3 regions of the Neobacillus canaveralius genome follow, and region 3 is predicted to be linked to each of the others. Evidence: riboswitches for the same ligand, from Rfam matches in the RefSeq annotation. Region 3 holds a riboswitch; each other region holds the start of a gene.

Region 1 (3,106 bases), 2.7 Mb from region 3:
TTTTAGGAGTGTGTATTGTTTTCGTTAACACGCCAACACAAGTGATGATGCAAAAACAAATTGCCGACGAATTTAAGGGACGTGTATTTTCACTCATTGAAACAGTAGCAATTGCTTTATCACCATTAGGTATGGTGCTGTATGGATTTCTGTATGATGTCTTCCCTGCAGAATGGGTTCTGCTCCTGTCATCTGGATTATGTGTGTGTGTAGTACTTACTCTTTTAAGACCAACCGTCATACGAAGGGTTCATCCGGAGCTTAAAGCGGAAAAAGTAGTGAAGAAAAGTGTGGAAGCATTTTGATGAAGTTTAAGTTATCCTAACAAATGGGGTTGGATTCAGTAGAATCCAACCCCATTTTTATCGATCTAATTTTATAATTCTCCTAACCATCCTTAAATGAGACACCAAGATTAGAAAAACGATGGGATATAGAAAGATGGAATACCAGAGCTTCCAGCCAGTATAGTTAAAAAAGTGAGTCCTTTCAACAATAAATTCAATAATGGAGGATCCTGCTGTCCATGCAAGGATATAAAAGAGTTTCTGTTGGTTAGTCCGTTTAAAGGGATAATAGTTTAAGAACAAAATACTGACTGGAATAAAGTAAAGAAATTCTCCAACAAACCCCAGCCATTGAAAACCTTCACCAAAATATCCGTACAAATGGTATTTAAAGACGAGAACCAAATCTACATTGATACCAAATACCAAAGCAAAAAGACTCGTTGTATATAATTCAATTTTAGTCAATCTCTTTGGGACTAGAAAAGCAATGATAACAAGAATAAAAAAGAAAATAAATACCAGCTTCCACATGGATGGACTATCTCCTTCAAAAACAACTAATTAAAAATTATACTTTCCAAATCCTTGCTCATATAGTCACCTATCAATCCTCATCCAGATAAAATGCCAAAAGACCTACTCTACCCACCCGAACAGGAGGATTAATTTTCCAAATAAATAGTTATTTGTGACTGATTTATTATTCTGGTAAATAAAATACTCCTTTTATGAATAGTAATGAATTAACCCCAAGAAAGGAGTGAATATGCAATGAGTGTATTAGATCGCAGTCCGTTTTTATACTTCTTATGTATCCTTGCCGGTTTTGCCTTATTAAGAGTAGAGCTAACTGGATTCTTAGCGCCGCTTAGTCCGTTAGTTCTCCTAATTGGTGTCATAGCTGTCCTTTTATTCTCACTTGTGTTAATCATCCAAGGGGTACTTTGTTTGGTAAAAAGAAGATAGTTGTTTAAAGTTCAAGAAAGAGAGCGAAAACTATCGCTCTTTTTTTGTTTTTTGCGAAGGCCAGCAGTAAATTTTTTTTATTTATTAAAAATGCCTATTTATAAGCACTGAGAACGCTTTAAAACCAAGGAATTAATTATTATTTTAAAAAAGGGATTTGACTTTTCACTATCCCTACAGTAAATTAATTAACAAGTTCAAAAAATGAATAAAGTAAAAATACTTCTTATCAAGAGAGGTTGAGGGACTGGCCCTATGACACCTCGGCAGCGGAATCACAAGATTCTGTGCCAAATCCAGCAAGTGCGACTTGATAGATAAGAAGAGGACGCTAATTATTTCAATTTGCCCTCTTCTTTTTCAAGAAGAGGTTTTTTATTTTTAACTGAATAATATTTCTTATCCAGAGAGGTTGAGGGACTGGCCCTATGACACCTCGGCAGCGGAACCAATTGGGGACTGTGCCAAATCCAGCAAGCAGCAAGCTTGGGAGATAAGAAGAGTTTTTTGCTATTACTTTGCATCGGCATGCCCTCTTCTTGTTTCCAAGAAGAGGGTTTTTTATTTGTTAAAAAAGGAGAGATACACCATGATCGAATTTCAGAATCTTAAAAAGGTTTATGAAAGTGGCGGGCAGCAGGTTGCAGCTTTGAATGGAATTGATTTGAAGATTAATAAGGGAGAGATTTTCGGAGTAATCGGGTTTAGCGGTGCTGGGAAAAGTTCACTTATCCGCTGTGTAAACTTACTAGAGCGTCCGACCTCAGGTAGTGTAATCGTCGATGGTCATGACCTCACTTCGATGTCCGTAAAAGAAGTCCGTGAGATTAAGAAAAATATTGGCATGGTTTTTCAACACTTTAATCTATTAAACTCAAAAACAGTGTTTGCCAACGTCGCAATGCCTCTGACACTTGCCAAAGTTCCAAAGGATGGTATTAAGAAGCGCGTTCAGGAATTACTAGAATTTGTCGGGTTGGCCGACAAGGCGGACTATTATCCTGACCAGCTTTCAGGCGGACAAAAGCAGCGAATTGGAATTGCAAGGGCCTTGGCAACACAGCCATCGATTCTACTTTGTGATGAGGCCACATCTGCACTTGATCCACAGACAACCAGCTCCATTTTACAGCTGTTGAAAAAAATCAATAAGGAATACAACATAACCATTCTAATCATTACCCATGAAATGGCGGTCATCAGAGAAATTTGCGACCGAGTGGCAGTGATTGAGTCCGGTAAAATTATTGAAGAAGGCACGGTGTTTAACGTCTTTTCATCTCCTAAAACGGAGACGGCAAAGAACTTTGTAAGCTCTGTCATGAACGACCAGATCCCTGATTCTATAAAAGAAATCATTCAAAAACATGACGGAATGCAAAAGGTTTACCGAATTAATTTTGTAGGCAGCACATCCGGTCAGCCCCTGCTCTCCGAACTTGCCAAACAGTTTGATATTCATATCAATGTCCTGTTCGGAACCATTACTGAGCTTCAAGGCACACCGTTTGGAAACTTAATTGTTGAGTTCCAAGGCTCTGACAAAGAAATCATCCGTGCATTAACCTACATCAACCAGAAGAAAATCAGCATAAAGGAAGTGACAGCACATGCTAGTTAACTCAGAGCAAATTATTTCTGCTTTAATTGAAACGGTCCAGATGGTTGCTTTTTCACTCTTGTTCTCAACCATCCTTGGACTGCCGCTGGGAATCTTACTTGTCGTAACACGGAAAGGCCATCTGCTTCAGAATCTGCCGGTTTTTAATGTATTGAATGGAATTATTAATATTTTCCGATCTGTTCCGTTCATCATTTTATTGGTGGCAATGATACCCGTTACAAGGTTG
Region 2 (3,106 bases), 2.2 Mb from region 3:
TAAGCCAATCCGTCAGAAAGGTTAAAGAACAACCTTCCCGCCGGCTCGTCTTATGCCTGCCGCCCCTGGACAAGGCGCATCCGCTTTTCTATTTTGGTCCACCTTTTTCTTCAATTTCTGAATCCACTTTGGTGAATTTTTTAAAGTTTTCGCGGAATTTATTCGCTAATTCTATTGCTTTCTTTTCATATACTAGTGGGTCTGCCCAAGTTTTGCTGGGTTGAAGAACCTCATCCGGCACACCAGCAATGTGGAGTGGAATATTTAGTCCGAAAATATCATCTTGTACGGTTTCAACATTGTTTAGTTCCCCTTCAAGTGCAGCCTGAATCATCGCTCTTGTATAGGATAACTTCATGCGGTTCCCCACTCCGTATTCTCCGCCTGTCCAGCCTGTATTTACAAGAAAAACATTTGCATTATGCTCAAGAATCTTTTCACCAAGCATTTTTGCATAACGTGTTGCAGGTAAAGGCAGGAATGGTGCACCAAAGCAAGTGGAGAAGGTGGCCTCTGGAGAAGTTACCCCACGCTCAGTTCCTGCTAGCTTGGATGTATAACCACTCAAGAAATGATACATTGCCTGCTCTTTCGTTAATTTTGAGATTGGAGGCAATACCCCAAATGCGTCTGCGGTTAAAAAGACAATGGTATTCGGGTGGCCTGCAATGCTTGGCTGAACTATATTTTCAATGGCGTGCATCGGATAAGCAGCCCTTGTATTTTCAGTAAGAGTTGAATCGTCATAGTCTGCAATTCTTGTATCAGGATTAAGAACAACATTTTCTAATACGGAACCAAAATGGATGGCATCAAAAATTTGCGGCTCTTTTTCTCTGGAAAGATTAATGGTTTTTGCATAGCAGCCGCCTTCAATATTAAACACGCCATTCGATGACCAGCCGTGCTCATCATCACCAATTAAGCGGCGTTTTGGGTCTGCAGATAAAGTGGTTTTTCCTGTCCCAGAAAGACCGAAGAACAAAGCAACATCACCTTCAACACCAATATTAGCAGAGCAGTGCATAGAGAAAATATTATTCTCAGGCAGCAGGTAGTTCATTATTGAGAAGATTGATTTTTTCATTTCACCAGCATATTCCGTTCCGCCGATTAAGATCGTCCGTTTTTCGAAAGAGATAATAATAAAGGTTTCAGACTTTGTTCCGTCTATAACCGGATTTGCTTTAAAGTTAGGAGCCGAAATGACAGTGAATCCGGGTTTATGTGTCAGCAATTCCTCTTCACTAGGCCGAATAAACAATTGATGGGCGAATAAATTATGCCAAGCATATTCATTCACAATTTGAATCGGCAATTGGGTCTTTTTATCAGCACCTGCAAACCCTTTAAAGACGAATATTTCATTTTTTTCTTTTAAGTAGTCTAAAACTTTTTGATAGAGGTTATTAAATATTTCTTCTGAAATTGGCTGATTTAAATTGCCCCAATCAATTTTATCCTTAATGGATTCTTCCATGACAATAAATTTGTCTTGAGGAGATCTTCCAGTATATTTACCTGTTGATACACTTATCGCACCAGTTGAGGTTAGTTTTCCCTCATTCCTAGATAGAATTTTTTCCACTAATTGAGGAACAGACATTTGAATGTGCACATGGCTTTCTTCCAGCAATTGGCTTAATTCATTTGGGACATGTACTGAATTCATCAGAACGAACCTTCCTTTTCAAGTTTTTAATTGTCAATATATTCATAAAAAGTATAACACATTTAATTTAATAGTCTATACTAATTGGTAAATTTGGGTTGTATTATTAAGTATTAAATTTAAATGGAAAAATTTCATATATTTATCCTTAATTTGCTAGCAAATTCGTTGACAACGCTCGACAGGTTCAAGTATGATACTAATTTGAACGGATACTCTCTTATCCTGAGCTGGTGGAGGGACAGGCCCTATGAAACCCAGCAACCTGCTTTATGAGAAGACCATCCTATTTATTGGTCCTATTCTCAAGTGCGAAGGTGCTAATCTGACGCAAGGCTTTGACCTTGAACGATAAGAGTGAAAGGACCGGAACAACCTTTCCTCACAATGGTAAGGTTTTTTGTTTTGTATAGACCTTTTATCAATAGAGTTACTAATAAAAATCCTTTGTTTATTTCATACTAAGGGAATGAGTACCGTATCAATTTCAGTGGTTCTAGAAGTATTCCTGTAACCTTCAAATGGACCTTGATTTATCTCATAATATAGGAGGAAATCAGATGTCAACAAAACGTCGTCGTTTGTTCACTTCTGAATCAGTTACCGAAGGTCATCCAGATAAAATCTGTGACCAAATATCTGATTCGATTTTAGATGCCATTTTAGCAAAGGATGCAAATGCCCGGGTTGCTGCTGAAACATCCGTCACAACTGGATTAGTCTTAGTTGCAGGTGAAATCACTACATCTACTTACGTTGATATTCCAAAAATCGTTCGTGAAACAATTAAGGGTATTGGCTATAATCGTGCAAAATATGGCTTTGACTCCGAGACATGTGGTGTTATCACTTCTATTGGTGAGCAATCTCCTGACATTGCGATGGGGGTCGATCAGGCTCTAGAAGCACGTGAAGGGCAAATGTCTGATGAAGAAATCGAAGCTATTGGTGCAGGAGACCAAGGTTTAATGTTTGGTTTTGCATGTAATGAAACCAAAGAATTAATGCCTCTTCCCATTTCCTTGGCACACAAGCTTGCACGTCGTTTAACAGAGGTTCGTAAAGAGGAAATTCTTCCTTACCTGCGTCCAGATGGAAAGACACAAGTAACGGTAGAATATGATGAGAATGACAAACCTGTCCGTATCGATACGATTGTTATTTCTACACAGCACCATCCCGAAATTACGTTAGAGCAAATCCAACGTAACGTAAAAGAGTATGTGATTAATCCAGTTGTGCCGAAAGAACTAATTGATGAAAATACAAAGTATTTCATTAATCCAACAGGTCGTTTTGTTATCGGTGGACCTCAAGGAGATGCAGGTTTAACAGGACGTAAAATTATTGTAGATACGTATGGTGGTTATGCACGTCACGGCGGTGGAGCTTTCTCTGGTAAAGATCCTACAAAAGTTGACCGTTCTGCAGCCT
Region 3 (3,106 bases):
TCTCTGCTACAACCATTCGTACCGAAGGTGTCTATAAACATTGGGAGTTCATACCTGATTTTGTTAGACCTTATTTTGTAAAAAAGATTGTCATGGTTGGGACTGAAAGCTGTGGGAAATCATCCTTAACGAGAAACCTAGCTAAAATTTACAACACAACCTATGTAGAAGAATATGGCCGAACTCTATGTGAAGAATTGGGTGGCTGTGACGGGATTATGGTCAAGGAAGATTATCAAAGGATTGCTTATGGACATAAGATGGAAGAATTTAAGGCCATTGGAAAAGCAAATAAGCTTGTTTTTATCGATACAGAAGTCATTGTAACCCAGTTTTACTCAAACCTATACAATAATGAACATCAGCTGGTTCTAGATGAGATTGCAAAAATACAGGATTATGACCTATGGCTATTCCTTGAACCAGATGTAAAATGGGTGGATGACGGCTTACGTGTTCATGGCGAAGAGAAGGTAAGAGACCAAAACAATGAGAACCTAAAAACATTATTAAATAAGCATGATGTTGACTATAAAATCTTGAGTGGTAGTTATGAAATCAGGTTAAAAGGTGCCATGGAACATATTGATAAATTGCTACAGTAAAAAAATAAAAAATAAACCGATGAGCAGCTAATTTCCATCGGTTATTTTTATAATAATTAAATAGTCTTGTAATTTGAAAACTTTTAAAATATAATAAATTAAGTTTTTATTATTGCTATGTTGTTTAACTTAATTACGTAAATACATATTGTTAACCTTATCCAGAGAGGCAGAGGGACTGGCCCGATGACGCCCAGCAACCGCTATATTTATATAGTATGGTGCCAAATCCTACAGAACGAGGAAGTTCTGAAAGATAAGGAAGAGTATATTCAAAAACCCTCTTCCTATTTTTCGGAAAAGGGTTTTTTTATGGGGTGAAACAGTAAAACACGAACATTAATATAAAATATTTTAAAAATGTTCGATTTTGTATTGCTATTTTCGAATTTTTTTAGTAAATTAATAGACAAATAGTAATAAAAACGAAATATAACACAGGGGGAACGTCATGAGAAAACTACTTGCATTTATCGCACTAGCTTTAGTCTTGCTTGTCGCTGGATGTGGAGCACAAGAATCAACGGGGAAAGATACATCATCAAAAGAGGATAAGAAGAAAATTGCTCTCGTACTGCCTGAGAAAATTGGGGTTAACCCATTCTTCCAGCAAATGGATGAAGGGGCCAAAAAAGCAGCAGACGAATTTGGAGTGGAATTAAAGACAATCGAATCTACGGATCATTCAGCGATAGAAGAAAATCTTCGCGTAGCTGTAGCAGAAGGATATGATTTAATCATTACTTCATCATTTGAATCAGAAGATGCATTGAAAAAAGTAGCAACAGAAAATCCGGATCGTCAATTTGCAATTATTGATACGGTCGTCGACCTTCCAAATGTTCAAAGTGTTAATTTCAGAGAGCACGAAGCAGCGTTCTTGCTAGGAGCTGCAGCAGGCCTTTCTACCAAAAGTGATAAAGTGGGTATGGTAGTGGCTATGGATATTCCACTAATGAAAAAATGGACAGTTGCGTTTGAAGAAGGATTAAAGGAAACAAATCCAGACGCTGAGTTTTTAGTAAACTATGTTGGAAGCTTTACGGATCCGGCGAAAGCAAAAGAATTAGCGTTGTTGCAAGCTTCTAAGGGGGCAGACTTCGTTGCAGGAGCTGCTGCAGTCGGAGATCTGGGTGTATTTGAGGCAGCAAAAGAACAAGGAATCTTTACTTCTGGTCAGGACGTTGACCGTACAGAGGTAGATCCAGAGCACGTCGTTCTTTCACAGTTAAAAGGGACGGACGCTGCTGCATATGAAACAGTAAAAGCATTTGCAAACGGCGATTTTAAAACAGGCATTGTCGAGTATGGCTTGAAGGAAAAGGGCGTTGGCTTAACATATGTAACACATGAAAGCAAAACACCGCTTAACAGCTTTGTTGGACAAGAAGTTATTGACCAAGTAAAAGCACTTCACGAAGAAATTGTATCTGGAAAACGAGAAATCAAAAATCCACTGAGCAATTAATCTAATAGGCTATTACCGTTAGCATGGTTGTTAAAATCCTAAAGCCGATTTTAACGTGGAAATAGCTAGGTTCCGCTCTAGAATTTAGATTGCTGGCTCTTTTCTTCTTGAATTTATACTATTTCTTAAGGAAACTTAGTACAATCATTAACAAAGTTTAAGAAAAGAGCCATTTGAAAAAAGTAAACCGACTGCACAATGTAGTCGGTTTCCATTTTTAAAGGGGGGTAAAACCATGAGCGATGTGTTAGAAATGAAGGAAATGACCAAAAAGTACGGTGAGTTCCTTGCGAATGAAAGGATTTCGATACATCTGAAAAAAGGAGAGGTTTTGGCGATTGTCGGCGAAAATGGTGCCGGCAAGACAACCCTCATGCGGATGCTTTACGGTCTTGAACAGCCGACGAGCGGTGAAATAATATTGGGCGGTAAGAACATCAAATTTTCTGGACCACTGGATGCGATTGAAAATGGTATCGGTATGGTGCATCAGCACTTTATGTTGTTTTCAGATTTTTCCGTAACAGAAAATATTGTAATTGGGCATGAACCGAAACGTAATGGTTTCTTTAATAGAAAAGCAGCGGCAGAAAAAGTGAAAGAACTTAGCGAACAATATAAAATCAATGTCAATCCAATGAAAAAAGCTGGCGATTGCTCGATTGGTGAACAGCAGCGGATTGAAATTTTAAAAGTGTTATATCAGGGTGCGGATATTATTATTCTAGACGAACCAACAGCAGTCTTGACTCCGATTGAGGTTGAGGAACTGTTAAAAACGATTCAATTCTTAGCGGATCAAGGGAAAAGTATTATCTTAATTACGCACAAGCTGCCAGAGGTGATGAAAGTAGCGGATCAAATCACCGTGTTAAGAAATGGTAAAGTTACTGGAAATGTTTTAAAACAAAATACCAATGTCGAACAGTTGGCCACCTTGATGGTCGGGCGTGAACTTCAGAAACTTACCGACCGTATTCAAGTGAATGGCGAGCCGCTTCTTATGGTAGACAATCTTTCAATCGGCGGAAAA

What was found. Region 3 has a riboswitch for S-adenosylmethionine ahead of ABC255_RS17680 (BMP family protein). Riboswitches for the same ligand answer to the same signal wherever they lie in the genome.
Region 1: linked by a shared signal. The riboswitch ahead of ABC255_RS04120 (methionine ABC transporter ATP-binding protein) and the one ahead of ABC255_RS17680 (BMP family protein) in region 3 are both predicted to bind S-adenosylmethionine.
Region 2: linked by a shared signal. The riboswitch ahead of metK (methionine adenosyltransferase) and the one ahead of ABC255_RS17680 (BMP family protein) in region 3 are both predicted to bind S-adenosylmethionine.

Annotation. Positions count from the first base shown of each region.
Region 1 is NZ_JBDFLL010000001.1:847,127-850,232, reverse strand. It holds gene ABC255_RS04135 (MFS transporter) at 1-305, shown strand, start outside; gene ABC255_RS04130 (CBO0543 family protein) at 363-821, opposite strand; gene ABC255_RS04125 (hypothetical protein) at 1,062-1,256, shown strand; SAM riboswitch class I at 1,480-1,580, shown strand; SAM riboswitch class I at 1,653-1,756, shown strand; gene ABC255_RS04120 (methionine ABC transporter ATP-binding protein) at 1,846-2,877, shown strand; gene ABC255_RS04115 (methionine ABC transporter permease) at 2,867-3,106, shown strand, end outside.
Region 2 is NZ_JBDFLL010000001.1:1,295,574-1,298,679, forward strand. It holds gene pckA (phosphoenolpyruvate carboxykinase (ATP)) at 89-1,672, opposite strand; SAM riboswitch class I at 1,890-2,030, shown strand; gene metK (methionine adenosyltransferase) at 2,233-3,106, shown strand, end outside.
Region 3 is NZ_JBDFLL010000001.1:3,524,737-3,527,842, reverse strand. It holds gene nadR (multifunctional transcriptional regulator/nicotinamide-nucleotide adenylyltransferase/ribosylnicotinamide kinase NadR) at 1-605, shown strand, start outside; SAM riboswitch class I at 760-868, shown strand; gene ABC255_RS17680 (BMP family protein) at 1,057-2,073, shown strand; gene ABC255_RS17675 (ABC transporter ATP-binding protein) at 2,309-3,106, shown strand, end outside.